Regions from separate parts of the Streptomyces sp. NPDC057702 genome, predicted to be linked through region 2. Evidence: riboswitches for the same ligand, from Rfam matches in the RefSeq annotation. Region 2 holds a riboswitch; the other holds the start of a gene.
The links. A riboswitch is a leader RNA that binds a small molecule or an ion and turns the genes downstream of it on or off. The one in region 2 is predicted to bind thiamine pyrophosphate.
Positions count from the first base shown of each region.

Region 1 (22,738 bases), on a different contig from region 2:
AGCCCGAAAGGCGGCCCGGACAACCCGATGAGGCATCGGTGAACGGGGCGTCCGAGGCCGAGACCCAGCACGACGCGGACCGGGGCGAGGCCCTCGGCGCGCCGGACCAGGGCGATCGGCCGCGGCACCGTGACGGCGCGAGTGAGACCGACGACGCCCACGCGCGGGACGCCGAGGGCGTCGAGCGGGGCGACGCCACAGCCGAGTCCGGCTCCGTCGACGGAGCCGCCGGCGCCCCGGCCGGGGCCTCCCGGGCCGCCGAGGACGACGCGGACAAGGAACGGCGGGCGAAGGCGCGCCGCGCGAAGCACCGGTCCTTCTGGAAGGAGCTGCCGCTCCTCGTCGGCATCGCCCTGCTGCTCGCCCTGCTGATCAAGACCTTCCTGGTGCAGGCGTTCTCCATCCCCTCGGACTCGATGCAGAACACCCTCCAGCGCGGTGACCGGGTGCTGGTCGACAAGCTCACGCCGTGGTTCGGGTCGGAGCCCGAGCGTGGCGAGGTCGTCGTCTTCCACGACCCGGGCGGCTGGCTGGACGAGGCGCCGCAGTCCGACTCGGGGCCCGTCGCGGAAGGTGTGCAGAAGGTCCTCAGCTTCATCGGGCTGATGCCGTCGGCGGAGGAGAAGGACCTGATCAAGCGAGTGATCGCGGTCGGTGGCGACACCGTGGAGTGCAAGAACGACGGCCCCGTCAAGGTGAACGGCAAGGCGCTGGACGAGCCGTACATCTTCCCCGGGGACACTCCGTGCGGTGACAAGGAGTTCGGTCCGATCCACGTTCCCGACGGCCGGATCTGGGTCATGGGCGACCACCGCCAGGACTCCCTCGACTCCCGCTACCACCAGAATCTCGACAACGGCACGGTGTCGAACGACGAGGTCGTGGGCCGGGCCATCGTCAAGGCGTGGCCTATCAATCGCTGGGGCACGCTGCCCGTTCCGGACACCTTCGACCAGTCGGGCCTGAGCGCGGCCTCGATGGCGCCCACGGTCGCCGGGTTCGCCGGCGCCCTGCCCCTGGTGCTGTGGCGCCGTCGCAGGCTGATCAAGAAGGCGGAGCAGAAAGACTGACGGCGTCCGTACCGCCCGGTAAGGTGCACACCCGCGCGGTACGGTGCCGGCCCACGCGCCCGGCTCCGTGTACGGGGCCCTACGGGTCTTACACGGGGCGGCGCCGCGGGTGGGCACGGGGCGCGACAGGCAGGCGCGGTAGTGCCGTCGGGTGACAGGGGAGTGGAATGGGCGGACCGCGACGTACGAGCGACGGCCAGAGCCGGCGCGGCAGCGCGCTGTCGGGAGTGGCGGTGGCCCTCGGCTGCCTGCTCTTCCTCGGCGGCTTCGGCTGGGGCGCGGTGCTCTACCAGCCCTACACCGTCCCCACCGACTCCATGGCGCCGACGATCGCCCGGGACGACCGGGTCCTCGCCCAGCGCGTCGAGGGCAGTGACGTCCACCGGGGCGATGTCGTCGTCTTCCGCGACCAGGCCTGGGGCAACATGCCGATGGTCAAGCGTGTGGTGGGGGTCGGCGGTGACAAGATCGCCTGCTGTGACCAGCAGGGGCGACTGACGGTCAACGGCAAGGGGGTCGACGAGCCGTACCTGGCGCGCCAGGGCCCGGCCTCGCCCACCACCTTCTCCGCGACGGTGCCCCGGGACCAGCTCTTCCTGCTCGGTGACAACCGGGACACCTCGGTCGACTCCCGGGGCCACCTGGCCGACGGCGACCAGGGCACCGTGGCGCGGGCCGCCGTGGACGCGCGGGTGGAGGCGGCGGTATGGCCGCTGGGCTCGTTGGGGATGCTGGAGCAGCCGTCGAGCTTCGACGAGCTGCCGGGTGGCGTCTCCTCGCGCGGCCCGCTGAGCCTGATCACCGGCATGGTGGTCATCGGTGCCGTGCTCATCCTCGGCGGGGCCGCCTACGGCCCGCTCGCCCGGCGGCGGAGCGGCAGGGGCAAGCCGCGGGACGCCGCCGCACGGGGCACGGAGCACGGGGCACGGAGCGCCGCCTCACCCACCGCTGCCCCGCCGGCCCCGCGAGCTCCCTCCGGCCACGGAAGCGGCCCGACGGGCGGTGCCGGACACCAGGCCCCCGCGCCGATGCCGGCGGCGCCGGACCCCCAGAGCAGGCTCACGGGGCAGCCCGGCGCGCCAGCCCCCTCCGGGCGGGGCGAGAAGGGAACGGCGAGAAACGGTGGCTGACGACATACGTCAGGACGGGGCGGGGACCGAGCTGCGCGAGGTAGCCCGGGTGATCCTGCTGGACCCTGACGACCGGGTCCTGCTCATGCATGGCTACGAGCCCGACGACCCCTCGTCGACCTGGTGGTTCACCCCCGGTGGCGGCCTGGAGGGCGGGGAGAGTCGCGAGCAGGCGGCCCTGCGGGAGCTGGCCGAGGAGACCGGGATCACCGACGTGCGGCTGGGGCCGGTGCTCTGGCAGCGCGTGTGTTCCTTCCCGTTCGACGGGCGCCGATGGGACCAGGACGAGTGGTACTACCTCGCCAGGACGACCCAGACGCAGACCCGTACGGAGGGCCAGACCGACCTGGAACGGCGCAGTGTGGCGGGGCTTCGATGGTGGACCGCCGAAGAACTGTTCGCCAGTCGTGAGACGGTGTACCCGACCAGACTCGCCGAACTGCTGCGTACGTTGCTCGACGAGGGGCCCCCTCGTGCGCCGGTGGTCCTGGAGACGGAGCGCGTCTGACGCACAATGGGGGGACGCACGGCTGAAGGGGAACATGCCATGAGCGCCGAGGACCTCGAAAAGTACGAGACCGAGATGGAGCTGAAGCTCTACCGGGAGTACCGCGATGTCGTCGGGCTGTTCAAATACGTGATCGAGACCGAGCGACGCTTCTACCTGACCAACGACTACGAGATGCAGGTGCACTCGGTCCAGGGCGAGGTGTTCTTCGAGGTCTCGATGGCGGACGCCTGGGTCTGGGACATGTACCGGCCGGCCCGCTTCGTCAAGCAGGTGCGTGTTCTCACGTTCAAGGACGTGAACATCGAAGAGCTCAACAAGAGCGACCTCGACCTCACCTCGGGCGAATCCGGCTTCAACAACTGATCGTCGCGGCTGCTGACCGGATGAGCGAAGGTTTCTTCACTCGCCCGGGTGAGCGAGTTATCCCCAGCACACGGGTTATCCACCAAGATCCACACGCTTGCGGTACCTCCGGCACTGTCAGGGCCGGAGGTACTACTCATGCCGCGAACAACCCGCACCCGCCCCATCACAGCCACCCGACCACGTCCGAGTCCCGGGACGTCTCCCCTCCCGACCGAGGCGCTGCGCCCGCCCGCCGACGCGCGGTCGCGACCGTCCTCGGCCCGCCGCGCCCTCGGTGCCTATGGCGAGAGCCTGGCGGCGCGGACGCTCATCGCGGCCGGGATGCTCGTCCTGGCCCGTAACTGGCGATGCCGCGAGGGGGAGATCGACATCGTCGCCCGCGACGGTGACGCGCTGGTCATCTGTGAGGTGAAGACCCGAAGGTCCAGCGCGTACGAGCATCCGATGGCCGCCGTCGACCACGTGAAGGCCGAGCGCCTGCGCCGGCTGGCCGCCCGCTGGCTCGAGCGGTACGGCGGGCCGCCGCCCGGCGGGGTGCGCATCGACGTGGTGGGGGTGCGCCTGCCGCGGCGTGGCGCGCCGACCGTCGAGCACGTGCGGGGGGTGGCCTGATGGGCTTCGCGCGTACGTGCTCGGTGGCGCTCGTCGGTGTCGAGGGGGTTGTCGTCGAGGTGCAGGCGGATCTGGAGCCGGGCGTGGCGGCGTTCACGCTGGTGGGGCTGCCGGACAAGAGCCTGTCCGAGAGCCGGGACCGGGTCCGGGCGGCTGTCGTGAACTCGGGAGCAGAGTGGCCGCAGAAGAAGCTCACGGTGGGCCTGAGCCCGGCATCCGTCCCCAAGGCCGGCAGCGGCTTCGATCTCGCGGTGGCCTGCGCCGTCCTCGCCGCGGCCGAGTTCATCGACCCACGCGAGATCGCGGACCTCATGATGATCGGCGAGCTGGGACTGGACGGCCGGGTGCGACCGGTGCGCGGGGTACTGCCCGCCGTGCTCGCCGCCGCCGACGCCGGATACCGACAGGTCGTCGTCCCGGAGCAGACCGCGGCCGAGGCCGCGCTCGTGCCAGGCGTCTCGGTACTGGGCGCGCGCAGCCTGCGCCAACTGGTGGCCGTGCTGACCGACGCCCCGGTGCCGGAAGAGCCGGAGGAACCGGAGCAGGGCCGCCCCGATCCGATGCTCGCGGGCCTCGTGCTGCCGGGGGCCGGCGCGGGCACGGGCACCGTCGGGCGCCCGGGGCCCAACCGGCGCCTCGACATGGCCGACGTGGCCGGCCAGCGGGGGGCGCGCAAGGCGCTTGAGGTGGCGGCGGCGGGCGGCCACCATCTCTACCTCAAGGGGCCGCCCGGTGCCGGCAAGACCATGCTGGCCGAGCGGCTGCCAGGACTGCTACCACCCCTGACACCCACAGAGGCCCTCGAGGTGACCGCGGTGCACTCGGTGGCCGGCGTCCTCCCGCCGGGCAAGCCGCTCCTGGAGGCGCCGCCGTACTGTGCCCCGCACCACTCCGCGACCATGGCCTCGCTGGTGGGCGGTGGCACCGGAATCCCCCGACCGGGCGCCGTATCGTTGGCTCACCAGGGCGTGCTCTTCCTGGACGAGGCGCCCGAGTTCAGCGGGCGTGCCCTGGACGCGTTGCGCCAGCCGCTGGAGTCAGGGCACGTGGTCGTGGCCAGGTCGGCCGGGGTGATGCGCATGCCGGCACGGTTCCTGCTGTTGTTGGCCGCCAATCCGTGCCCCTGTGGGCGCCACGGCCAGCCCGGCGACGGCTGCGCGTGCTCCCCCGCGGTCATCCGTCGCTACCAGGCCAGGCTCTCGGGCCCGCTCCTGGACCGCGTGGACCTGCGCGTCCAGGTCGGCGCGGTCAGCAGAGCGGAGCTCGCCGGCGAGCTCGGCCGGTCGGAGAGCACCGAGGCCGTGGCTTCGCGGGTGCGCGAGGCCAGGGAGCGGGCCGCCGCCCGCTATGCCGGCACACCCTGGACGGTCAACGGAGCGGTGCCCGGCTACGAACTGCGTACGCGCTGGGCCCTGGCCCCGGGCGCGCTGCGTGAGGCGGAGCGGGACATGGAGCGTGGGGCTCTCACGGCGCGCGGGCTCGACCGGGTTCTGCGCGTGGCGTGGACGGTGGCCGACCTCGCTGGCCACGATCGGCCGACGGGGGACGACGTCGGGCAGGCACTCCAGTTGCGCACCGGCGTCAGTCGGGGAGTGCCGCAGCCGCTGGAGAACGCGTGAGCCCCGTGGACCCGGCCGCGACGGGCGACGATGGCCCCGAGCGCGGCGCCGGGCACGTCCCGACCCAGGACGAGCGGCAGATGACGGACGACGCCGCACGACTGGCCCGCGCGGCGCTGACCCGGCTGACGGAGCCGGGCGACGAGAAGGTCGGCCGGTGGCTGCGCGAGCTCGGCCCCGTGGCGTTACGGCGCGCGCTGTGCGGCGAGGGAGAGCCGCCGCCGGGGGCCAGCGCTCGACGCCTGGCCGGCTGCGCGCTGCGCGCGGCACAGCTCGATCCGGCCGGCGACCTGGCGACGGTGAGGTCGCTGGGTGGGAGATTCGTGTGCCCGGGGGACGCGGAGTGGCCAAGTCAGCTCGATGACCTCGGCGACGCGCGGCCCGTGGGGCTGTGGGTGCACGGGATGGCGTCACTGCGGACGTGGGCGCTGCGCTCCGTGGCCGTGGTCGGGGCGCGGGCCTGCACCGACTACGGGACGCACATGGCGACCACGCTGGGCGCGGGGCTCGCCGAGCGTGGCTGGGTCGTGACCTCGGGGGCGGCCTACGGAGTCGACGGGGCCGCTCACCGGGGCGCTCTCAGCGTCGACGGAGCGACCATCGCCGTGCTCGCCTCGGGGGTGAACATCCCCTACCCGCGCGGGCACGCGGAGCTGATCGGCAGGGTGGCCGAGCAGGGCCTCGTCGTGGCGGAGCTGCCGCCGGGCAGCCATCCCACACGGAGCCGGTTCGTGCTGCGTAATCGGGTCATCGCCGCCCTGACGCGCGGAACGGTCGTGGTCGAGGCCGAGTACCGCAGCGGGTCCCTGGTCACCGCCCGGTGGGCGCAGCGTCTTGGGCGGTGCGCGATGGGTGTGCCCGGCCCGGTGACCAGCGCACTTTCGGCCGGCGTGCACGAGCTGCTGCGCGGGGAGGGCCTGCTGGTGAGCGACGTCGACGAGGTGGTCGAGCTCGTCGGCAGCATCGGCGACCTCGCGCCAGCCAGGCGCGGGCCCGTCGTACGCCGCGACCTGCTGCCCCCCGAGGCCACTCGGGTGCTGGAGGCGATGCCGGTGCGGGGCACCAGCGACATCCGGGCGCTGGCCCGGGACGCGGGGATGAGTCGCGACGAAACGTTGACCAGGCTCCACGAATTACTTGCTCTCGGATTCGTCGAACGGACCGGTGAGCACTGGGAGTTGACCCGTCAGGCGCATCAGAGGGGAAGCTCGCGGCGAGGCGGTTCTTGATTTGTGGCAATTGGGTGAAAGAGTGTGGGAGATGACCGTATACGCCGTTGTGGAGCCGGCATCGCGGTCGCCGTTCGCGGTGGCGACCGTCATCCCGGGGTGCGGAGAACGGAACGAATCTGCGCATCATGCCGCCCCTGCTGCTCGCACACCGCGACGTATCAGTCACGCTACGCTCACAAGGATTCCGACGCGGGCACACGTCCTGACCCACGTCACGGCAGAACGGCTCAAGGCGACGCATGCCCCAGCACACCTCCGGGTCTGAACGCGCGACAGTGCCGCCCGCTGCCCGCGGCGCTGTCCGGCCATCCGCGCCCTCCTCGCTCGAAGAGCTGTGGCGTTCGTACAAGGCGACGGGCGACGACAGGCTGCGGGAGCAGCTGATCCTGCACTACTCGCCCCTGGTGAAGTACGTGGCGGGTCGCGTCAGTGTGGGCCTGCCGGCCAACGTCGAACAGGCGGACTTCGTGTCGTCCGGAGTCTTCGGCCTCATCGACGCCATCGAGAAGTTCGACCTTGACCGGGCCATCAAGTTCGAGACCTATGCGATCACCCGCATCCGTGGCGCCATGATCGACGAACTGCGTGCCCTGGACTGGATTCCCCGCTCCGTTCGTCAGAAGGCCCGCGCCGTCGAGCGGGCGTACGCCACCTTGGAGGCCGCGTTGCGGCGTACACCCTCGGAGGTGGAGGTCGCCGCCGAGATGGGGATCGGTCTGGAGGAACTGCACGGCGTCTTCAGTCAGTTGTCGCTGGCCAACGTGGTGGCCCTGGAGGAGTTGCTGCACGTCGGGGGGGAGGGCAGTGACCGGCTGACGCTCGGCGACACGCTGGAGGACCAGGCCGCGGACGATCCTGTGGAAGTCGCCGAGGACCGGGAGCTGCGGCGGCTGCTCGCCCGCGCCATCAACACCCTGCCGGAGCGTGAGAAGACCGTGGTGACCCTCTACTACTACGAGGGGCTCACGCTGGCCGAAATTGGGCAGGTGTTGGGTGTGACGGAGGGCCGGGTCAGCCAGATTCACACCAAGTCCGTGCTCCAGTTGCGTGCGAAACTGGCCGACGTCGGCCGCTGAATCGTCCCTCCTCCGTCGTCGTGCGTGGCACGCGTACGTAAAGTGGAGGAGTGCCCAGGATTCGAGCGGCCTCGGTGGCCGAGCACCGGACGATGCAGCGCGGCGCCCTGTTGGACGCCGCTCGTACCTTGCTGTCCGAAGGCGGTACGGACGCGCTGACGTTCCCCGCCCTCGCGGAGCGGACGGGGCTTGCCAGGTCGTCCGTCTACGAGTACTTCCGGTCGCGGGCCGCGGTGGTCGAGGAGCTGTGCACCGTGGACTTCCCGGTGTGGGCCGCCGAGGTCGAGGCGGCCATGGAGCGGGCCGACACCGCCGAGGCCAAGATCGAAGCCTATGTCCGACAACAGCTGGCGCTGGTCGGCGACCGACGCCACCGGGCCGTGGTGGCGATCTCCGCCGGTGAACTGGACGCGGGAGCGCGGGAGAAGATCCGCGCCGCTCACGGCGGACTGATCGCCATGGTGGTGGAGGCGCTCGGCGCTCTGGGGCACGAGGAGCCCCGACTGACCGCGATGCTGCTCCAGGGTGTGGTTGACGCCGCGGTCCGACGTATCGAGCTGGGGGCCGCGGAGGACCCCGGACGCATCACGGACGCCGCCGTGGCCACGGCCCTGCGCGGGGTGTGCGGCTGAGCCGCGCCTCGGTGCCTGAGCCGTAACCGGGCCCACGCCGCCACCACCGTCACGGCGGCGATATGGACCAGCCCCGCGGGCACCTGGCCCGCCGCATGGGGGTGGCCTCGTGGCCAGGCCGGCGAGGTCCGTGGCTCGTGGCGCCCAGAGCGGCCGGCTGCGCTTCCGCCGCGCGGGGCGTGGGCGCGGCGGGCGTGCGTCGGGGCGGCGGGTCGCGGCACGTGAGGGCGCCGGCCCGCGCGGGTGTGATGATCGGCGAACCCCGTCGGCGGAGAGGTCCGCGGCCGCTTCGGAGCGGCGATCGGCGCCTTCGGGGCACCGAAGACGGGCAGCAGCCGTGACGGACCGCCGCGCAGCATGGGCGGTGGCATCAGGGTGAGCGGGTCCAGATAGCGCTCCCCGCGCCGCAATCCCCAGTGCAGACAGCCGGGCCGGCAGTGAAACGGCCCGTCCTCCATGGTGGCCACCACCTGGCCCGCGACCACCTCGTCCCCCTTCGCCACCAGAGCCCGCACGGGCTCGTATGTCGTGCGCAGCGCTGGGTCGCCGCTGCCGGACACCGTGATGGCGAGCACGCCACGTCCCGCCACCCGACCCGCGAACGTCACCCGACCCGTGGTGGCCGCCCGGACGGGTTGCCCGGCGTGCGCCGCCAGGTCCACCCCCCGGTGCCCGGCGGCCCAGGGCTCGGGTGGTGGCTCCCAGCCTCGGAGTACGACGGGTCGCGGCGCCCCGAGGGCGCCGCCCACGGGCCAGGCGCGGTCGACGCCGGCGGGTGCGGGAGTGGCGGAGCGCTTGCGGGTCGCCGACGGCGCCGGGGGCGAGGAAGGATCCGTCACCACCGCGCCGCCCGTGGACGGAGCGGGGGCGCTCCCGTCGTGAGGTTGGAGGGCGTTCTTCGGAGCATCCGAGCCCCGCGGTGCCGTACGCGGCGCGGCGGGAGGGGCGGTGGAAGGGGGACGCGGGCCGGCGGGGTTGACGGGACGAGGCGTGGTAGCGGTGCGGGCTCGGCCGGGCCCCGCAGCGGCCTCCGGTGCCGTGGCCCAGCCGCCGGTTCTGTCAGCGGAGCGGGCGTCCGTGAGCAGCGTCGCCGCGCACGCCGCGGCGGCGACGCCGAACACGGCCGCCCCCGCCGTGAGCCAGCGGCCCAGCGAGGCCCGTCGAGCGCGCCTCCGGGATGCTCGCGGTGAGGCGGCGGCGCGGCGCGGCCGGGCGCTCGCCCAGATGCGGCACAGGCGCCGCCATCCGTGGTGGGCCGCCTTCAGGGCTTGACGTGGTTTGGGTGCGTAAGACATGCGACGACCGTGCCGCAAAAAACCGATCTGTGGTGACCATGGCCGCCTTCTGTGGATTACTCACGGGTTGTGGATAACGCCGTCACCCGCCACCGCACCGGTCCCGTACACTTCACGTGGCGATCCGGGTCACCGGGTCGACTTCGCACGCCCCGCCGCCGGCGCACCAGTCCCTCTCGGGCAGCCCGGTGGCCGCGTCCCTCGGTCCTCGGAAGGCTCGTCCTTCCGCGGCAGGCGCGTCGGGGCGTCAGGCGCGGCGGCCACCCGGCCGCCGCGGGAACCGAGTATTCAAGGAGTACGGCCATGGCCGTCGTCACGATGCGGGAGCTGCTGGAAAGCGGCGTCCACTTCGGTCACCAGACCCGCCGTTGGAACCCGAAGATGAAGCGCTTCATCTTCACCGAGCGCAACGGCATCTACATCATCGACCTGCTCCAGTCGCTGTCGTACATCGACCGCGCCTACGAGTTCGTCAAGGAGACCGTCGCGCACGGCGGCTCCATCATGTTCGTCGGTACGAAGAAGCAGGCGCAGGAGGCCATCGCCGAGCAGGCGACCCGCGTGGGCATGCCCTACGTCAACCAGCGCTGGCTGGGCGGCATGCTCACCAACTTCTCGACCGTGTACAAGCGCCTGCAGCGCCTGAAGGAGCTTGAGCTCATCGACTTCGAGGATGTGGCCGGCTCTGGCCTCACCAAGAAGGAGCTCCTGGTTCTCTCCCGCGAGAAGGCCAAGCTGGAGAAGACCCTCGGCGGTATCCGCGAGATGCAGAAGGTGCCGAGCGCCGTCTGGATCGTCGACACCAAGAAGGAGCACATCGCCGTCGGCGAGGCGCGCAAGCTCCGTATCCCGGTCGTCGCGATCCTCGACACCAACTGCGACCCCGACGAGGTCGACTACAAGATCCCGGGCAACGACGACGCGATCCGCTCCGTCACCCTGCTCACCCGCGTGATCGCCGACGCCGTCGCCGAGGGCCTCATCGCCCGCTCCGGTGTCGCCACTGGTGACGTGAAGGCCGACAAGGCCGCCGGTGAGCCGCTCGCCGAGTGGGAGCGCGACCTGCTGGAAGGCGACACCGCCAAGAAGGCCGAGGAGGCTGGGAAGCCGGCCGAGGCCGCTGCCGCCGAGGTCGCCGCCCCGGAGGCAGCCGAGGCCGCCGCCCCCGAGGCCGCTGCCGCCGAGGCCCCGGCCGCGGACGCCGAGCAGGCCTGACGAACACCATGGTGGATCGGCCTCGCTCCGCTCCGCCGCAGCGTCACGGTTGGTGACGGCGGGGCGTCGCGCGATGCGACGCCCCGCCGTCCACCCGTAAGATCACACATCTTTCGAGACTTTCGAGAAGAGATTCACAGACCATGGCGAACTTCACCGCCGCTGACGTCAAGAAGCTCCGTGAGCTCACCGGCGCCGGCATGATGGACTGCAAGAAGGCGTTGGACGAGGCCGAGGGCAGCGTCGACAAGGCCGTCGAGATCCTGCGCGTCAAGGGCCAGAAGGGTGTGGCCAAGCGCGAGAGCCGCAGCGCCACCAACGGCGCCGTCGTCTCCCTGATCGCCGACGACAAGACCTCCGGTGTCCTCCTTGAGCTGAAGTGCGAGACGGACTTCGTCGCCAAGGGTGACAAGTTCACCGCCGTGGCCGACACCATCGCCGCGCACGCCGCCAAGACGGCCCCGGCCGACATCGCCGCGCTGCTCGCCTCCGAGATCGAGGCCGGCAAGACCGTGCAGGCGTACGTCGACGAGGCCAACGCCACGCTCGGCGAGAAGATCGTCCTCGACCGGTTCGCCCAGTTCTCCGGCGGCTTCGTCGCGGCATACATGCACCGCACCAGCCCGGACCTGCCGCCCCAGGTGGGCGTGCTCGTCGAGCTGGACGCGGAGAACGCCGAGGTCGCCAAGGACGTCGCGCAGCACATCGCCGCCTTCTCGCCGAAGTTCCTCACCCGCGAGGAGATCTCGGCCGAGACCGTTGAGAACGAGCGTCGCGTCGCCGAGGCCACCGCTCGCGAGGAGGGCAAGCCCGAGGCCGCCCTGCCGAAGATCGTCGAGGGTCGCGTCACCGGCTTCTTCAAGGAGAACGTGCTGCTCGACCAGCCGTTCGCCAAGGACAACAAGAAGTCCGTCAAGAAGGTCCTGGACGAGGCCGGCGTCTCGCTCAAGCGCTTCGCCCGCTTCCGCGTCGGCGTCTGAGCCCGTTCCCCGGGATTCAGCCCGGCTCAGGCTGAGCCAGGGCAGCGAATGACCAGCGACCCGATAGGGTCGTACGCAGCCAGCCGTCCACCGGTTGGCCGCAGATGTGACGAGGAGGCCATTGCCGTAGAGGTCGATCAAGGACCATCCCGGCAGTGGCCTCCTTCGTATGTGCACGAGGAGATCTCCCATGAATCTGGACGCCGACCAAGCCGACCCGAAGACTGACGGGGCCCCGCGCCGTCGGTTCCTGCTGAAGCTGTCCGGCGAGGCGTTCGCCGGTGGTGGCGGACTCGGCGTCGACCCGGACGTCGTGCACAAGATCGCCCGCGAGGTGGCCGCCGTCGTCCGGGACGGGGCCGAGATCGCGATCGTGATCGGCGGCGGCAACTTCTTCCGTGGCGCCGAGCTGCAGCAGCGTGGCATGGACCGTGCCCGCTCCGACTACATGGGCATGCTCGGCACCGTCATGAACTGCCTCGCCCTCCAGGACTTCCTGGAGAAGGAGGGCATCGACTCGCGGGTGCAGACCGCCATCACCATGGGGCAGGTCGCGGAGCCGTACATCCCGCTCCGCGCGGTGCGCCACTTGGAGAAGGGGCGCGTCGTGATCTTCGGCGCCGGCATGGGCATGCCGTACTTCTCCACGGACACCACCGCGGCCCAGCGCGCCCTGGAGATCGATGCCGAGGCGCTGTTGATGGGCAAGAACGGCGTGGACGGCGTCTACGACTCCGACCCCAAGCGGAACCCGGACGCCGTCAAGTTCGACGCGCTGGGATACGCCGAAGTGATCACCCAGGACCTCAAGGTCGCCGACGCCACGGCGATCACGCTGTGCCGCGACAACAGGCTGCCCATCCTCGTCTTCGAACTGCTGGCAGAGGGCAACATCGCGCGCGCGGTGAAGGGTGAGAAGATCGGCACGCTCGTCAGCGACCAGGGCGACCGGCACTGACGGTCCGTACCGCCTTCGCACGGCCTCCCGTAACGCCATACGGGCGGCAACTCCCGACCGCCGGAAGTGCCCGGCGCGGGGATGGACAACGGCCTGCCGGTCGGACACCGTGCAGGAGAAGACGCACGCAGGGGCGAGGCTCTGCTTACTGATAACACCAGGAGCAAGTGGTGATCGAAGAGATCCTCCTCGAGGCCGAGGAGAAGATGGAGAAGGCCGTTGTGGTCGCCAAGGAGGACTTCGCCGCGATCCGCACCGGGCGTGCGCACCCGGCGATGTTCAACAAGATCGTGGCGGACTACTACGGGGCGCTGACGCCGATCAACCAGCTGGCGTCGTTCTCGGTACCGGAGCCGCGGATGGCGGTTGTCACGCCGTTCGACAAGAGTGCGCTGCGCAACATCGAGCAGGCCATCCGTGACTCGGACCTGGGCGTCAACCCCAGCAACGACGGCAGCATCATCCGGGTGGTCTTCCCCCAGCTCACGGAGGACCGCCGCAAGGAGTACATCAAGGTCGCCAAGACCAAGGGCGAGGACGCGAAGATCTCCATTCGCAGCGTCCGCCGCAAGGCCAAGGAGACCATCGACAAGCTCGTCAAGGACGGCGAGACGGGCGAGGACGAGGGCCGTCGCGCCGAGAAGGAGCTCGACGACACCACCGCGAAGTACGTCGCGCAGGTGGACGAGCTGCTCAAGCACAAGGAAGCCGAGCTGCTCGAGGTCTGATGAACGACTCATCCTGGGGGGCCCCGCCCCGTACCGGATTTAGGGGCCCGACCGACCAGGGGCCCGCTCCCGCGCTTCGTGGGGCAATGCCCCCGACACCGGCGGGTCCCCTGCGCGAGGCGGGCCATGCGGCGCAAACTCGCCCCATGCCCATCGTGCCCGACAGAGGCGGAGACCAGGACGACCAGGGGGCCGCTCGGCTGAGTGGCCCCCTGTTCCGCGACGAGCAGGAACCGCCAGCCCCGTCCCCCCGGTCCGGCTCGGAGCCCACTCACGAGCCCGCACGCGGCGAGGCGGACACGACCCCCAGGGAGCATCCCGCCGTGCCAGCCGCGCCGCAGAAGAAGCGCGCCGGGCGTGACCTGCGTGCCGCGATAGGGGTCGGGCTCGGCCTCGGCGCGATCATCGTCGTCTCGCTCTTCGTGCAGAAGGTCCTCTTCGTCGGCGTCATAACGGTCGCCGTCGTCGTGGGTCTGTGGGAGCTGACCTCGCGGCTCGCCGAGCGCAAGGAGATCCGGGCGCCACTCGTGCCGCTGGCGGTGGGCGGCGCGGCGATGGTCGTGGCCGGCTATCTGCGCGGTGCGCAGGGCGCCTGGATCGCCATGGCGCTCACGGCGCTCGCGGTGCTCGTCTGGCGGATGACGGAGCCCCCGGACAACTACCTCCGGGACGTGACGGCAGGCGTCTTCGCGGCGTTCTACGTGCCCTTCCTCGCGACGTTCGTCGCGCTCATGCTCGCGGCGGACGACGACGGGCCACAGCGGGTCCTCACGTTCCTGATCCTCACCGTGGTCAGCGACACCGGGGCGTACGCCGTGGGCTGGAAGTTCGGCAAGCACAAGCTCGCTCCACGCATCAGCCCCGGAAAGACACGCGAGGGGCTGCTGGGCGCCATGGCCTTCGCCATGGTGGCGGGGGCGCTGTGCATGCGGTTCCTGGTCGAGGACGGCGCCTGGTGGCAGGGCCTGATCCTGGGTCTCGCGGTCGCCGTCAGCGCCACGCTGGGCGACCTGGGCGAGTCCATGATCAAACGGGATCTCGGGATCAAGGACATGGGAACGCTGCTGCCGGGGCACGGCGGCATCATGGACCGCCTCGACTCGCTGCTCCCGACGGCACCGGTCGCCTGGCTCCTGCTGGTGGTGTTCGTCGGCGCGGGCTGAGAGCCCCCGCCGGGAGTGAGAACACCCGCAGCCGCGTACGAGCCGCCCCGTCCACGAAACTCCACGTGGGCGAGGCGGCTCGAAGCATGAGAGCGGCGATACGGGCGGGGCGTCCCGGTCGCCGCGAGAGGCGGCGGGGGTGGGGCGGAGTGCGCGGGCCGCTTGAGGTGTCGCGGCGAGGTACGGGCGAGCGACCCTGCCTGGGGGCACGGGGCACGGGGCACGGGGCACGGGGCACGGGGCACGGGGCACGGGGCGGCGAATGTCGGGATGAGGGTGCGCCGCGTACGGAGCGTACGAAGCCGCGGCGTTGGGCTGACTGTGCGGCGGGGGAGGGGGCCGTGCGCCCCGTGCGAGTGTCGGCTGGCCGGGGCGGCGAGGCTGGGCTCGCGATGTGCGGAGCGTGTGGAGTGTCCGGGGGTGTGACGGGAGAGGTGCGACGCCCTCTGTCGGCCGCGCCGCATGTGGCAGGGGACCGGGCCGCGAAGCCGTTCGTGGGCGGTGTGCCGAGCCCGCCCGCCGGGTGCTGACCGTACGTGACCGGCAGCCGCGTGAATGCCGCGGACAGCTATCGCCACCTGCGGCTTTGTGTGTGTCGAGGGCCCCGTTCGTAGCCGGTGAGCCCTACCCCGTATGTCTGCGACACTAGATGAACCATGCCTAAGCCCGGAGAACTCACTTTCGTCGCGCCGCGCGGAGCCAAGAAGCCGCCGCGGCATCTCGCTGACCTCACCCCCGCCGAGCGCCGTGAGGCCGTGGCCGCGATCGGCGAGAAGCCCTTCCGTGCTGGGCAGGTCTCCCGGCACTATTTCGCCCGGTACGCGGACGCCCCGGCGAACTGGACGGACATCCCCGCGGCGGCCCGCGAGAAGCTGGCCGCCGAACTGCTGCCGGACCTGATGAACGTCGTCAGGCACATCAGCTGTGACGGTGACGCCACCCGTAAGACACTGTGGCGGCTGCACGACGGGACGCTGGTCGAGTCGGTGCTGATGCGCTACCCGGACCGGGTCACGATGTGCATCTCCTCGCAGGCCGGCTGCGGCATGAACTGCCCCTTCTGCGCCACGGGGCAGGCGGGGCTCGACCGTAACCTCTCCACGGCCGAGATCGTGCACCAGATCGTCGACGGCATGCGCGCCCTGCGCGACGGCGAGGTACCGGGTGGGCCCGCCCGGCTCTCGAACATCGTCTTCATGGGCATGGGCGAGCCGCTCGCCAACTACAAGCGGGTCGTCGGCGCCATCCGCCGGCTCACCGACCCGGAGCCCGACGGTCTGGGCCTCTCCCAGCGTGGGATCACCGTGTCCACGGTCGGGCTGGTGCCGGCGATGCTGCGGTTCGCCGACGAGGGCTTCAAGTGCCGCCTGGCGGTATCACTGCACGCGCCGGATGACGAGCTGCGCGACACCCTGGTGCCGGTCAACACCCGCTGGAAGGTCCGGGAGGTGCTGGACGCCGCGTGGGAGTACGCGGAGAAGTCCGGGCGCCGGGTGTCCATCGAGTACGCCCTGATCAGGGACATCAACGACCAGGCGTGGCGGGCCGACCTGCTGGGCAGGTTGCTGCGCGGGCGTCGGGTGCACGTCAACCTCATCCCGCTCAACCCCACCCCCGGGTCGAAGTGGACCGCTTCGCGGCCCGAGGACGAGCGCGCGTTCGTCGCGGCGCTCGAGGCGCACGGCGTGCCCGTGACCGTCCGGGACACCCGTGGGCAGGAGATCGACGGGGCCTGCGGCCAGCTGGCCGCCTCCGAGCGGTGACGGGGCGTGGGGCGACGGCGTCGCCCCACGCACGCGCCGATGTCGGCACCGTACGCGCCCCGTGTCGCGTGGTGCGCGGTGTCCGGCACGGCTCCGTCCTGGGCGCCGTGTGCACCATCTGGCGCGCGGGGACGGTGCGGATGGGGCACCGGCAGCACGTCGCGCTATCGTGAGTCGAACAAACGCACATTTCCGACAGGGGAGCGCGCTACGCGCTGAGAGTGCGGCACCGCGGGTGCCGCAGACCCTCGGACCTGATCCGGGTCATACCGGCGTAGGGAGTCAGACGCACTGATGAACAGCTACCTTCGGCGTGCCGTGGGCACCGCTCTGCTCGGCACGTTGGGCGTCACCACGCTGGCGGCGTGTGGAGAGTCCGGCAGCGGCTCGGACTCCAAGACGGTAACGGTCGTCGCGCACGACTCCTTCACGGTGTCCAAGGCGGTGCTCCAGCGGTTCACGCAGGAGACCGGCTACAAGGTCAAGGTGGCGCGTGGGGCGGACGCCGGGGCGGCGGTGAACCAGGCCATCCTGTCGAAGGGCAATCCGCAGGGCGATGTCTTCTTCGGCGTCGACAACACGCTGCTCTCGCGCGCGCTGGACGAGGGCGTCTTCGCCCCGTACCGGGCCAAGGACCTCGACCAGGTGCCCGCGGGCCTGCAGTTGGACGCCGCGAAGCACCGGGTCACCCCCGTGGACACCGGTGACATCTGCGTCAACTACGACCGGAAGTACTTCGCGGACAAGAAGCTGGCGCCGCCGCGCAGCTTCGACGACCTGATCAAGCCGCAGTACAAGAACCTCCTGGTCACGGAGAACGCTGCCACGTCCTCGCCCGGGCTCGCCTTCCTGCTCGGGACAGTCGGCACCTACGGGGACGACGGCTGGCAGGACTACTGGAAGAAGCTGAAGGACAACGGGGTCGAGGTCGTCGACGGCTGGGAGCAGGCGTACAACGACCGCTTCTCCGGTTCCGGTGGTGGCTCGGGCAAGGGAGACAAGCCGCTGGTCGTCTCCTACGCCTCCAGCCCGCCCGCCGAGGTGGTCGGCGTCAAGCCGCAGCCCAAGGAGGGCCCGACGGGCGTGGCCACCGGCACGTGCTTCCGGCAGATCGAGTTCGCCGGGCTGCTCGACGGAGCGAAGAACACCAAGGGCGGTAAGGCACTCCTGGACTTCATGCTCAGCAAGACCTTCCAGGAGGACGTGCCGGTCACGATGTACGTCAACCCGGTCCGGCCGGACGCGAAGCTGCCGGAGGTCTTCACGAAGTACGGGGAGCGGATCGCCAAGCCGGCCACCGTCGCCCCGGAGGAGATCGCCAAGAACCGCGAGCAGTGGATCAAGACGTGGACTTCGCTCGTCGTGAGGTGAACGACGCACCGTCGCCCGACGCGCCGTGCTCCGAGGCGCCCCACGGGGCCCACGCATGGAGCACGGGGCACGGAGCCGAGGGCTCAGCGGTACGGGGCACGGAGCACGGAGCCCCGCACGGACCGGCGCGGTACGGGGCACGGGGCACGGGGCGGGGCCCGCGAGCGACGGGGGCGTGGCGGACCACGGCCCTGCGCCTTGGCCTCATGGCTGTACCGCTCGGGTTCTTCGGGCTCTTCTTCGGGTATCCGGTGGCAGCCATCACCGCTCGTGGGCTGCACGCCGGCGGCGCCTGGCAACTCGGACGGGTCAGTGAGGTTCTCGGCGACCCCGACGTGCTCAACGTGCTGTGGTTCACCGTGTGGCAGGCCGCCGCCTCCACAGCGCTGACCCTCGCCCTCGCACTGCCGGGGGCATACGTCTTCGCGCGTCTGGACTTCCCGGGCAAGCAGCTGCTGCGGGCCGTGGTGACGGTGCCCTTCGTGCTGCCCACGGTGGTCGCGGGATCGGCCTTCCTCGCTCTCCTCGGGCGAGGCGGCCTCCTCGACGAACTGTGGGGCGTGCGGCTGGACACCACCGTCTGGGCGATCCTGCTGGCCCACGTCTTCTTCAACTACGCCGTGGTGGTCCGCACCGTCGGTGGGTTGTGGGCGCAACTCGACCCGCGGCAGGAGGAGGCCGCCCGCGTCCTGGGGGCCGGCCGGTTCGCCGCCTGGCGCCAGGTGACACTGCCCGCTCTCGGGCCCGCCATCGCCGGTGCGACGCTCATGGTCTTCCTCTTCACGTTCACCTCCTTCGGTGCGGTCCAGATCCTGGGCGGGCCGCGATACGCGACGCTGGAGGTGGAGATCTACCGGCAGACCGCGCAGCTCCTGGACCTGCCGACCGCCGCGGTCCTGACACTGACCCAGTTCGCCGCGGTCGCCGCGCTGCTCGTGGTCCACGCGTGGACGGTGCGGCGACGGGAGAGCACGCTGCGGTTGGTGGACGCCTCGTACACGGCCCATCGGCCGCGCGGCGCCGGACAGTGGACGCTCCTGGGGGGCGTGCTCGCCGTCATCGCGCTGTTGATCCTTCTGCCGCTGGCCGTACTGGTGGAGCGCTCCCTCGCCGGCCCCGACGGTTACGGGTTCGCCTTCTACGAAGTGCTGGCGTCGGCTGAGGAAAGCGGCGGGACCTTCATCGTGGCGCCGTTGGACGCCCTGTGGAACTCGCTCCGGTACGCGGCGGTCGCCACCGTCATCGCGCTCGTCGTCGGCGGCCTCGCCGCCGCCGCGCTCACCGTGCGCGGACCACGGGGCAGCGGACCGACGCGAGCGGGACGGCTGGTGCGGGGCTTCGACGCGCTGCTCATGTTGCCGCTCGGCACCTCGGCCGTCACCGTCGGGTTCGGATTCCTGATCACGCTGGACAAGCCGCCGCTGGACCTCCGGGCCTCGTGGTTCCTGGTGCCCCTGGCGCAGGCCCTGGTCGGTGTCCCCTTCGTCGTACGAACGATGCTGCCGGTGCTCCGTGCGGTGGACGACCGGCTGCGCGAGGCCGCCACCGTCCTGGGCGCTTCGCCGCTGCGTGCGTGGCGAGAGGTGGACCTGCCCCTGGTCCGCAGGGCCCTGCTGATCGCCGCCGGCTTCGCGTTCGCCGTGTCACTGGGGGAGTTCGGGGCGACCGTCTTCATCGCCCGCCCCGACAACCCCACTCTTCCGGTGGCCATCGCCCGCTTCCTGGGTCGCGCAGGGGAGCTCAACTACGGGCAGGCCATGGCGCTGAGCACCATCTTGATGGTGATCTGCGCAGCCGCGCTGTTGGCGCTTGAGCGGCTCCGTACCAACCGTTCGGGAGAGTTCTAGATGACATTGCCGCACAAGAGGCGAGCCCGGGACGACGGTGGGCCACAGCGCCACGATTCGGCGGGAGACGACGGCGGTCTCCACGGCGCGACGGAACGGCCAGCGCCGGCCGAACGGGACGAGACTGAGGGCGAGGCACGGAGCGACGGAGCTACCGCCACCAACGGAGCACGGGGCACGGAGCGCGGGACGCGGGGTGACGGTGACGGGGCCCGAGGCACGCCGGACACTCGCGGGGAACGGGGCGGACGGGGCGCGGATCTGCTGCGGCTGGACGAGGTCACCGTGCGCTTCCGTGAGCGCGTCGCGCTGGACGCGGTGAGCCTCGGCGTCGCCGAGCGTGAGACCGTCTGTGTGCTCGGCCCCAGCGGTAGCGGAAAGTCCACCATGCTGCGCGTGGTGGCTGGTCTTCAGGCCGCGGACAGCGGGCAGATCCGGCTCGCGGGGCGCGACCAGGCCGGCGTGCCCGCGCACCGCAGAGGCGTCGGCCTCATGTTCCAGGACCATCAGCTCTTTCCGCAGCGGGACGTGGCGGGCAACGTCGCGTTCGGCCTGCGCCTGCGGAAGGCCGGGCGGGGGGAGGCCGACCGCGCGGTGGCCGAACTCCTGGATCTCGTGGGCCTCCCGGGGGCGCAGCGGCGAGCCATCGCGGCGCTGTCGGGAGGCGAACAGCAGCGGGTGGCGCTGGCGCGCGCCCTCGCACCGCGTCCGAAACTGCTGATGCTGGACGAGCCGCTGGGTCAGCTCGACCGTGGACTGCGGGAACGGCTCGTCGTCGAACTCCGACAGATGTTCCGCCAGTTGGGTACGACGGTGCTGGCCGTCACCCACGATCAGGGCGAGGCATTCGCCCTGGCCGACCGTGTCGTCGTCATGCAGGACGGCCGGATTGCCCAGGTCGGCACCCCGCTGGAGGTCTGGCAGCAGCCCGCCTCCGAGTTCGTGGCGCGCTTCCTCGGCTTTGACAACGTCGTGGACGCGACCGTGCGAGGTGCATCCGCCGACACCCCCTGGGGGATGGTGCCGGTGCCGACCGGAACCGCCGCCGGCCCGTGCCAACTGCTGATCCGCCCCACGGGCGTGCGGCTGACGGGCGCTGACGACGGGCTTCCGTGCGTCGTGCGGGCGCGAACGTTCCGTGGCGGCCTCGGTGTCTCCCTGCTGTTGCGGCCCGAAAGCGGGCCGATGCTGGAGGCGGCGTGCTCCCTGCGAGAGGCGCCGGCGGAAGGAGAGCGGGTACGCGTCGCGTTCGCGGTTGAGGACGTGGTGTCGCTCGGTCGGACGGAGTAGAGCGCCGATCGAGCCCGGCAGCGATGTCGACTCATCGCCCGTTGCGTCGTTACGCGGTGCTACTCCCCTCCCGTGGGGACGAGGCGCGGAGTGGTGATGTCGTGGCGTAGAGATCCGCGATCCTGCTCGGGAGCACGGAGCACGGAGCACGGAGCACGGAGCACGGAGCACGGAGCACGGAGCACGGAGCACGGAGCACGGAGCACGGGGCACGGGGCACGGGGCACGGGGCGGTGACTCTGCCTGGGGGCACGGAGCAGGTCCCGCTTGGCGGCAGGGCGGGCCGCGCCGGCTGTGTGCTCAGCGTCGGGGCGGGTGGCTCGCGGCCGGGCCGGCGCCTCGCGGACGCCGCGCACGAGGGTCCTGCTGTGCTCCGGGATGGCGCGCCCTCCTGGAGCACGGGGAGAGCTCGGACCTACGGGGAGGCACCCGCATCCGATGGCGCCGTTCCGCTGGCAGACGAAGCCGACGCAGGCGGTCGCGGAGCGGCCAAGGGCGCCCCGTGTTACGTGGCGAGTGGCATCGTGGCGAGTTCGGCCACCAGCCAACTGAGGGCGCCCAGAGCGGTGAAGACGGCTGCCACGCGGAGGGCCGCAGCGTTGCGGAGAGCGGGCCGCGGGGCGCCGAGACAGAGCAGGGCGCCGGTCGAGGCGGCGCGTGCGTTTCTGCTCTCCAGCACGGCCATCAGCGCTGTGGCGGTGGCGCACCCCATCACCAGCGCTGCGCCGAGGCCCGTCAGGGGGCCGAACGGACGGTCCTCCGTCAGGTCCGGCACCGCCTCGTACAGACGGACCGCGACGTAGGCGCTGCTCGCGACCGCGCACAGCGCGCCCAGCGGGCGACCGAGTCGGCCTGACTCCTCCTGCAACCCGCGCCCCGCCAGCAGCCGCACGGCACCCGGCCGCCCCAGGGCGAGCAGCCTGCCGCAGAGGCGGATGACCCCGGGCCCGATCAACACCAGCCCCACGGTGGCCAGTACCCACGTGGCCAGCACGGCGAGAGCGCCGCCGCTGAGGTGGCCCGGCACGGGGAGCAGGTCCCGCGTGTCGGTGACGTCGCGGCTGACGTAGGCCTCAAGTGCCAACCCCACTGAGATCAGCGCGATCCCCCAGGGCAGCCCGGAAGCCTCGGTGGTGTCAGGGGGCGGCATGGCGGGCGTCACAGTGACGGGCTCGGCCTCCGCGCTCACCGGCTCAGGTGAGGGTACGGCGACGGCCAACGGGGCGTTGGTGTCGACGGCGTTGAGTACCGGCGCCACGCGGACAGGGGGTTCGGGCGACACATTCGCCTGGGTGAGCGGTGGGGGAGGTAGGTGAGAAGCGGACGGAGTCTCCATCGCGGCAAGCGCGGGAGTAGCCGATTGCATGCGCGAGAGCGCTGGCCGTGCGCTCCGTGGCGCCCGTGTCCGGCGTACGTCCGGTGCGTCGTGCGCCCGCGAGCTGAGTGCGCCGGCTGTGGCGGCGGCAAGAGGTGGCACCGACAGGAGGGTCAGCACGGCCCCGACGGGGAGGTGATAGCCCACGGCGAACGCGTCGATGACGGGGTCGTTGAGGGGAGAGCCGCCGAGGTCGCCCCGCAGATAGAGAAAGGCGAGCAGTGCGAGCGAGCTTCCGGCGAAGCAGATCAGGGCCGTGGACGAGGCTGTGAGCACCGCGCGTCGAAACGGCCCGCACCCAGCGCCCGCCAGTCCCTCAGCGGGGTGAAGGACCGTGTCGACACGGCCGACAGCGGTGGCCAGTTGCACGGTCGCGGCCAGTGGCGCCGCGCACCAGAGGAGGCGCGCCAGGGCGTCGGACGTGGCGTCGGGGTGGCCCAGGGCGTACCCGAGGGAGCACAACAGCAGAAAGCCGGACCCCGCGGACGCGATGGCTACAAGCGAC
Region 1 is NZ_JBHVJC010000004.1:76,923-99,660, reverse strand. Features, by position in the region: gene lepB (signal peptidase I) at 1-1,070, shown strand, start outside; gene lepB (signal peptidase I) at 1-31, shown strand, start outside; partial or broken gene lepB (signal peptidase I) at 1,238-1,972, shown strand; gene ACFVFR_RS03955 (NUDIX hydrolase) at 2,193-2,708, shown strand; gene ACFVFR_RS03950 (DUF2469 domain-containing protein) at 2,748-3,074, shown strand; gene ACFVFR_RS03945 (YraN family protein) at 3,297-3,689, shown strand; gene ACFVFR_RS03940 (YifB family Mg chelatase-like AAA ATPase) at 3,689-5,308, shown strand; gene dprA (DNA-processing protein DprA) at 5,305-6,537, shown strand; gene whiG (RNA polymerase sigma factor WhiG) at 6,780-7,616, shown strand; gene ACFVFR_RS03925 (TetR/AcrR family transcriptional regulator) at 7,691-8,248, shown strand; partial or broken gene ACFVFR_RS03920 (peptidoglycan DD-metalloendopeptidase family protein) at 8,689-9,543, opposite strand; gene rpsB (30S ribosomal protein S2) at 9,847-10,758, shown strand; gene tsf (translation elongation factor Ts) at 10,902-11,738, shown strand; gene pyrH (UMP kinase) at 11,929-12,696, shown strand; gene frr (ribosome recycling factor) at 12,867-13,424, shown strand; gene ACFVFR_RS03895 (phosphatidate cytidylyltransferase) at 13,424-14,587, shown strand; gene rlmN (23S rRNA (adenine(2503)-C(2))-methyltransferase RlmN) at 15,244-16,350, shown strand; TPP riboswitch at 16,538-16,648, shown strand; gene ACFVFR_RS03885 (thiamine ABC transporter substrate binding subunit) at 16,645-17,721, shown strand; gene ACFVFR_RS03880 (ABC transporter permease) at 17,928-19,568, shown strand; gene ACFVFR_RS03875 (ABC transporter ATP-binding protein) at 19,854-20,858, shown strand; gene ACFVFR_RS03870 (hypothetical protein) at 21,364-22,116, opposite strand.
Region 1: linked by a shared signal. The riboswitch ahead of ACFVFR_RS03885 (thiamine ABC transporter substrate binding subunit) and the one ahead of thiC (phosphomethylpyrimidine synthase ThiC) in region 2 are both predicted to bind thiamine pyrophosphate.

Region 2 (6,320 bases):
TGCTCGCGACGGATGTCCTGGGAAATCTTCATCGAGCAGAACTTCGGGCCGCACATCGAGCAGAAGTGCGCGGTCTTGGCGGGCTCGGCCGGGAGCGTCTCGTCGTGGAAGGCGCGGGCCGTGTCGGGGTCGAGGGCCAGGTTGAACTGGTCCTCCCAGCGGAACTCGAAGCGCGCGTCGGAGAGCGCGTCGTCCCAGTCCTGGGCACCGGGGTGACCCTTGGCCAGGTCAGCGGCGTGGGCGGCGATCTTGTACGTGATGACGCCGGTCTTCACGTCGTCGCGGTCCGGCAGGCCCAGGTGCTCCTTGGGCGTGACGTAGCACAGCATCGCGGTGCCCCACCAGGCGATCATCGCGGCACCGATGCCGGAGGTGATGTGGTCGTAGGCCGGCGCGACGTCCGTGGTCAGGGGGCCGAGCGTGTAGAACGGAGCCTCTTCGCAGATCTCCTGCTGGAGGTCGATGTTCTCCTTGATCTTGTGCATCGGGACGTGGCCCGGGCCCTCGATCATGGTCTGCACGTGGTGCCGCTTGGCGATGGTGTTGAGCTCGCCCAGCGTCCTCAGCTCGGCGAACTGGGCCTCGTCGTTGGCGTCCGCGATGGAGCCGGGGCGCAGCCCGTCGCCGAGCGAGAACGTGACGTCGTAGGTGGCCAGGATGTCGCAGAGCTCCTCGAAGTTCTCGTAGAGGAAGCTCTCCTTGTGGTGGGCCAGGCACCAGGCCGCCATGATCGAGCCGCCGCGCGAGACGATGCCGGTCTTGCGGCGCGCCGTGAGCGGTACGTAGCGCAGCAGTACGCCGGCGTGCACCGTCATGTAGTCGACGCCCTGTTCGGCCTGCTCGATGATGGTGTCCTTGTAGATCTCCCAGGTCAGCTCCTCGGCCCGGCCGTCGACCTTCTCCAGGGCCTGGTAGAGCGGGACGGTGCCGATCGGGACGGGGGAGTTGCGCAGCACCCACTCGCGGGTGGTGTGGATGTTGCGGCCGGTGGACAGGTCCATGACCGTGTCCGCGCCCCAGCGGGTCGCCCAGGTCATCTTCTCCACCTCCTCCTCGATGGAGGAGGTGACGGCGGAGTTGCCGATGTTGGCGTTGACCTTCACCAGGAACCGCTTGCCGATGATCATCGGCTCGATCTCCGGGTGGTTGACGTTGGCCGGCAGCACGGCGCGACCGGCGGCGATCTCCTCGCGGACCACCTCGGGGGAGACGTTCTCGCGCAGCGCGACGTACTCCATCTCCGGGGTGACCTCGCCTCGGCGGGCGTAGGCGAGTTGGGTGACGGCTTGGCCGTCGCGGCCCCGGCGCGGCTGGCGCGGGCGGCCGGGGAAGACCGCGTCGAGGTTCTTGAGGCCACCGCGCGGCGAGGTGTGCTTGATGCCGTCGTCCTCGGGGCGCAGCGGCCGGCCCGCGTACTCCTCGGTGTCTCCCCGGCCGATGATCCAGTTCTCGCGCAGCGGCGGCAGCCCGCGCCGTACGTCGGTGTCGATGTTCGGGTCGGTGTACGGGCCCGAGGTGTCGTACAGCGTGACGTCCTGGCCGTTGGTGAGGTGTACTCGTCGCACCGGCACCCGCAGGTCGGGCCGCGAACCGCTCAGATAGCCCTTGTGCCATCCGATGTCGCGCGGTTGCCCGTCGGTGTCGTTCGACTCTACGGAGGCAGGCGTGCGTGCGTCCGATACGGTCATGAGACCTACTCCCTACGCCGGCATTACCCGGTAACAGGTTCGGCGGTCGACGCAGCCGTTTCCGTAGTCGGTTCACCGGCGTCGGCCGGTCGTCCCGTACGGAGGTCAGCGCCCTCTCAGCCCGGTGCTCCGAGCTCCCGCGATTGCAAAGGTGCCACCACGCTAACCGCTCCGCGACGGATTGGGCCAGGGGGCCTTGCGATGATCGGTCCATGACTCCCACCGAGCCAGGGCCACCCGGGCGGCCAGGCCCCCACGGCCGGCCGCCCGCCCACACCCCGCCGCCCGGCACCGGACACGCGCGGGGGCCCGGCCCGACCGCGCCGACACCCCCGCCCCCCGGCGTGCCCCCGCGACCGCCTAGCGGCGGCCCCGCCGACGAGGGCGCGGGAACCGGCGGAGGGAGCGGCGTGGGAGCGGGCACGGGGGCCGACGGTCCGTACCCCGGGCGCGGGTCGGGGTACGGACAGGAGCGGGGGCGGGGGCACGGGCCGGTTCCCGGCGCGCGGGGGCCCGACGCGCGCCGGCAGGGGCGTACGGGGCCCGACCACGGGCTGCCGGAGAGCGACCACCAGCACGACAACGGCCCCACGGGGCACGACCACCACCCCGCCCCCACCGGCCACGGACACGGTCACGCACCCGGCCAGGGCCACGGCCACAGTCACAGCCACGGGCCCGCCGCGCCCGTCTCGCGTCAGCTCCGCAAGGTCATCGCGGCGGTGCTCATCCCGTTCAGCGTGGCGGTCGTGGTCGGGCTGGTGGTGCTGTGGCCGGGCGGCGCGCCCGACCACCACGGGCCGTCGGGGCTCGGCTTCGACCGGCACACCGAGTCGGGGCGCGTGGTGCGGGTCGACGAGGTGCGGTGCGCGGACGTGCACGCCCAGCCGCAGGGGCAACAGCCGCCGGGCGAGCAGCCGGGCGATCCGGCGGCCCAGCCCGAGGCCAAGGACGAGACCTGCGAGAAGGCCACGATCGAGGTGACCTCGGGCAAGGGCAAGGGGCGTACGTTCACCGAGATCGTGCAGCCGTCCGCGTCCCGGCACTACGAGAAGGGCCAGAAGCTGATCCTGGCGTACGCCCCCAAGGCGCCGGAGAACCTCCAGTACTCGGTCTCCGACGTCGAACGGAAGCTGCCGATGGCGCTGCTGGCCGGGCTCTTCGCGCTGGCCGTGGTCGTGGTGGGCCGGATGCGCGGGGTCTTCGCGCTGGTGGCGCTCGTCATCAGCTTCGGCGTGCTGACGCTGTTCATCCTGCCGGCCATCCTCCAGGGTTCGAACCCGCTGGTGGTGGCCGTGATCGGGGGCAGCGCGATCATGCTGATCGCGCTGTACACCTGTCACGGCCTGACCGCCAGAACCTCGGTCGCGGTGCTCGGGACGCTGCTCTCACTGCTGCTGATCGGCCTGCTCGGCTCGGTGTTCATCGGCTGGGCGCATCTGACCGGCAACACCGACGACCAGACCGGACTGGTGCACGGCCTCTACCCCGACATCGAGATCCAGGGCCTGTTGCTGGCCGGCATCATCATCGGCTCGCTCGGTGTGCTGGATGACGTGACCGTCACCCAGACCTCGGCGGTGTGGGAGCTGAAGGAGGCCGACCCGTCGGCGCACTGGCGCACGTTGTACGCGGCGGCCATGCGCATCGGTCGGGACCACATCGCCTCGGTGGTCAACACGCTGGTCCTCGCCTACGCCGGTGCCGCGCTGCCGCTGCTGTTGCTCTTCTCGATAGCGGACAGCGGTGTGAGCACGGTCGCGACCAGCGAGATCGTCGCCGAGGAGATCGTCCGCACCCTCGTCGGCAGCATCGGTCTGGTGGCCTCGGTGCCGGTGACCACGCTGCTGGCGGCGCTGGTGGTCTCCGCGGACCGCAGCCCGACGAGCGTTCCCGGCGCGGGCGGTGGCGGCGGAGTCGCCCCGGAGCGCGCCGCTGTCCCGGGGCGCGGGGTCGGGCCCGGCGCGCCGGTGGGTCAGCGGGGCGTGGGTGGCGCGGAGGCCGGAGCGAACCCGGGCGCCGGGCGCGGCGCGGGCGCGGTGGCCTCCGGGCTCGCCTCGGGTCTGCCGGGCCGGGGGAAGGGTCGCCGCCGCCGGGCGAAGTAGCGCGTGCCGGGTGCCGTGCGGCATCGCGTCGGCCCCGGGCGGGCGATGCCGGACCGCCCGGCCCCAGGTGCCGGGCCCCGCGGGGGCGGGCCAGCCGGGTGGAGGCGTCGAACTCCGGCCAGGCCGCCGGGGCCTGGGCCGATGCGCCGGGGCCGGGCGGATGCGCCGAACCCCGGGCGGGCCGGCGCCGGAATCCGGTCGGGCGCGCCCGGCAGAGGCGTCACGCCGCGTCGTACGCGCCGGCGTTGGGTCCCCTGGGGCGGGTCGCGAGGGGCGCGGCGGCCCGGGCGTCGGGGGCGGTCACGCGCGGGGGGAATTCGCGCTTCCGAGTGGCCGGGCGAAAAAACGTCCAGGCAACGCACCGTGACCGACGGCCCGGTTCACCCTGCGTAGCGGTCTCCCGCCAGGATGCGGTCCAGGACCGCGTCCAGGCCGCAGGCCGGATCGCTCGCCTCCTCCTCGCAGCCGAACGGGACCAGTCGGTCCGTCCGGTCCAGGAAGGCCACCAGCGGAGCGGCGCCGACCCGGAACAGGGCTCCCTCGACGCCGACTTGGAGCCGGATCAGCACATCTGACAGCTCGTCCGGGCCCGTTGGGCAGATGTGCACGTCGCCTTCGCCGATGGGCCCGCAGAGCCCGTCGAGGAGCAACTCCCGGGCGAAAGCCCAGCTCACCGGGGCATCGCCGGGCAGATGGAAGGTGAATCGCACGGCATACGGATCGGCCTTGTCGTAGCCGAGATCGACCGGAATGCGGAAGGAGAGATCCTCGGAAACGAGGAAGGTCATCGTCACCTCTGCCTGGACTGTGTCACGCATCGTTCGCCGCCCCGAGTCGGTGGGAATGGCCGGGTTTCAGCCAACCTGGCCTTCTTGACGCCATCGTCCGCTAACACTCAGCGGATCACAAGGAGTGAGTTTTCAGATACTGATAGAGAACGACAGGGAGCTGATGAGCGCTCCGACTCTGGAGCGTAGCGAATCGACAGCGGGGCGGAGTCGTTCCGCTCGAGCCAGGGGGGTGGAAACCGCCAGGGTCGCCGCCGTCCCCCCGGTCGTGAGGGGAAAGGCGGCGCAGGCCGTGCCGAGCGCGTACTCCTCCCGCTCGCAGACCGGCTGAAAACGCCGTCTCGCGGCGGCCTTCTCCCTGAATCCTGCCTCGTCACGCACCGAGTACGGGGTGATGGCCCGCACCGGATAGCGCGCGAAGTGGTCGGCGCGTTCGCTCTCGTCGAGCTGGGCGAGCAGGCACTGTCCGATGGCGTGCGCGTGAGCGGTCTGCCGGAAGTCGGCCCACTCTTCGACGACCGACGCCCCGGGCGCGTCGGCTGTGGCGAGCACCTCGACCTCACCCTCGCGGTAGACGGCGAAGTAGACGGCCACTCCCAGCTCGCCGGCGAGTGTGGTGACGGTGTGCGCGAGGCCCGCGCGCGGGTCCGGGACCGCGTCGGCCGGCCCGGACGCGGACAGCGCCCCCGGGCTGTCGCCCAGCCGGCGGACGGCCTCGCCGTAGCGGAAGACGCCGTGGTCGCGGCGGAGGTACCCCTCGTGGGTGAGGGTGCGCAGCAGGTGGTACGCGGTCGGCAGGGGCAACCCCGCCTCGCGCGCGAGTTGCTTGGCGGGGGCGCCGTCCGCGTGCGCGCCCACCGCTTCCAGCAGGCGCAGCGCCCGCTGGACGGAGCTGATGAGCGTGGGCTGTGTGTCCGCACACGGCCGTCGGCACTGTCCGTGGTCGCGGGCCGGTCGGTGCGACGGTCCCGTGCTTGCTGACGCCACAGTCACCCCCAGAGCTGCGGGCGGGTGGGCACCCCCCGGGCGGGGGCCGTCCCCGCGCTCGCCGCGGCATCCGGCGCGTGCCCGCCGGGGCCGGGCCGGACCGCAACGTTTCCGCACTCTAACCGGAAGAGCGACTTCTATTTCAAGAAGTGAAGGGTTGTCACACGATGCGTCATGTGCAAGGCGGAAACACGCCGTTGAAGGACTGGACCATGGGCATGGGCCGCGTGGCGGCTACCAGTCGTCGCGTGAGGACCGCGAGGAGGAGGTGAACTTGCGCACCACGTACACCAGGCCGCCGATGATGGCGACCAGCAGCAGGGCCCGGAACAGCAACCAGGCGACGAAGCCGACGACGCTGGTGATCAGACCGCCGAAGACCACGATGATCAGAAGGGGCACGACGACCCACTTCACCCACCACGGCAGTCCCTGGAGTATCCGCTTCGCGGCCACGATGGCACCCTGCTTTCTGCTCGCCCTGCTCGATCCCGTGATCTCGCTGCTTCGTTGGAGTCCCCCTCGTACTCCCGATGCTAAGGCGGCGCGGCGACTCGTGGGGCCCGGTCAGCCCTCGTACTCCCCTGAGCCGTCCCCTACGGGACCACCGGCCCCGCCTCGCCCTCACGGGCTACGCCACGGGGGCGGCGGGGCCCCACACGGCGCGGCGCGGGCCGGTCGGGGCAGGGCCCGCCCCTGTCAGGGGCGCCCGCCGCCGACCCGCAAGCCACCCCCGACGCGCGGGCGCCGGC
Region 2 is NZ_JBHVJC010000007.1:175,661-181,980, forward strand. Features, by position in the region: gene thiC (phosphomethylpyrimidine synthase ThiC) at 1-1,688, opposite strand, end outside; TPP riboswitch at 1,681-1,839, opposite strand; gene ACFVFR_RS07425 (YibE/F family protein) at 2,099-3,793, shown strand; gene ACFVFR_RS07430 (SsgA family sporulation/cell division regulator) at 4,174-4,611, opposite strand; gene ACFVFR_RS07435 (IclR family transcriptional regulator) at 4,714-5,568, opposite strand; gene ACFVFR_RS07440 (DUF5326 family protein) at 5,803-6,024, opposite strand.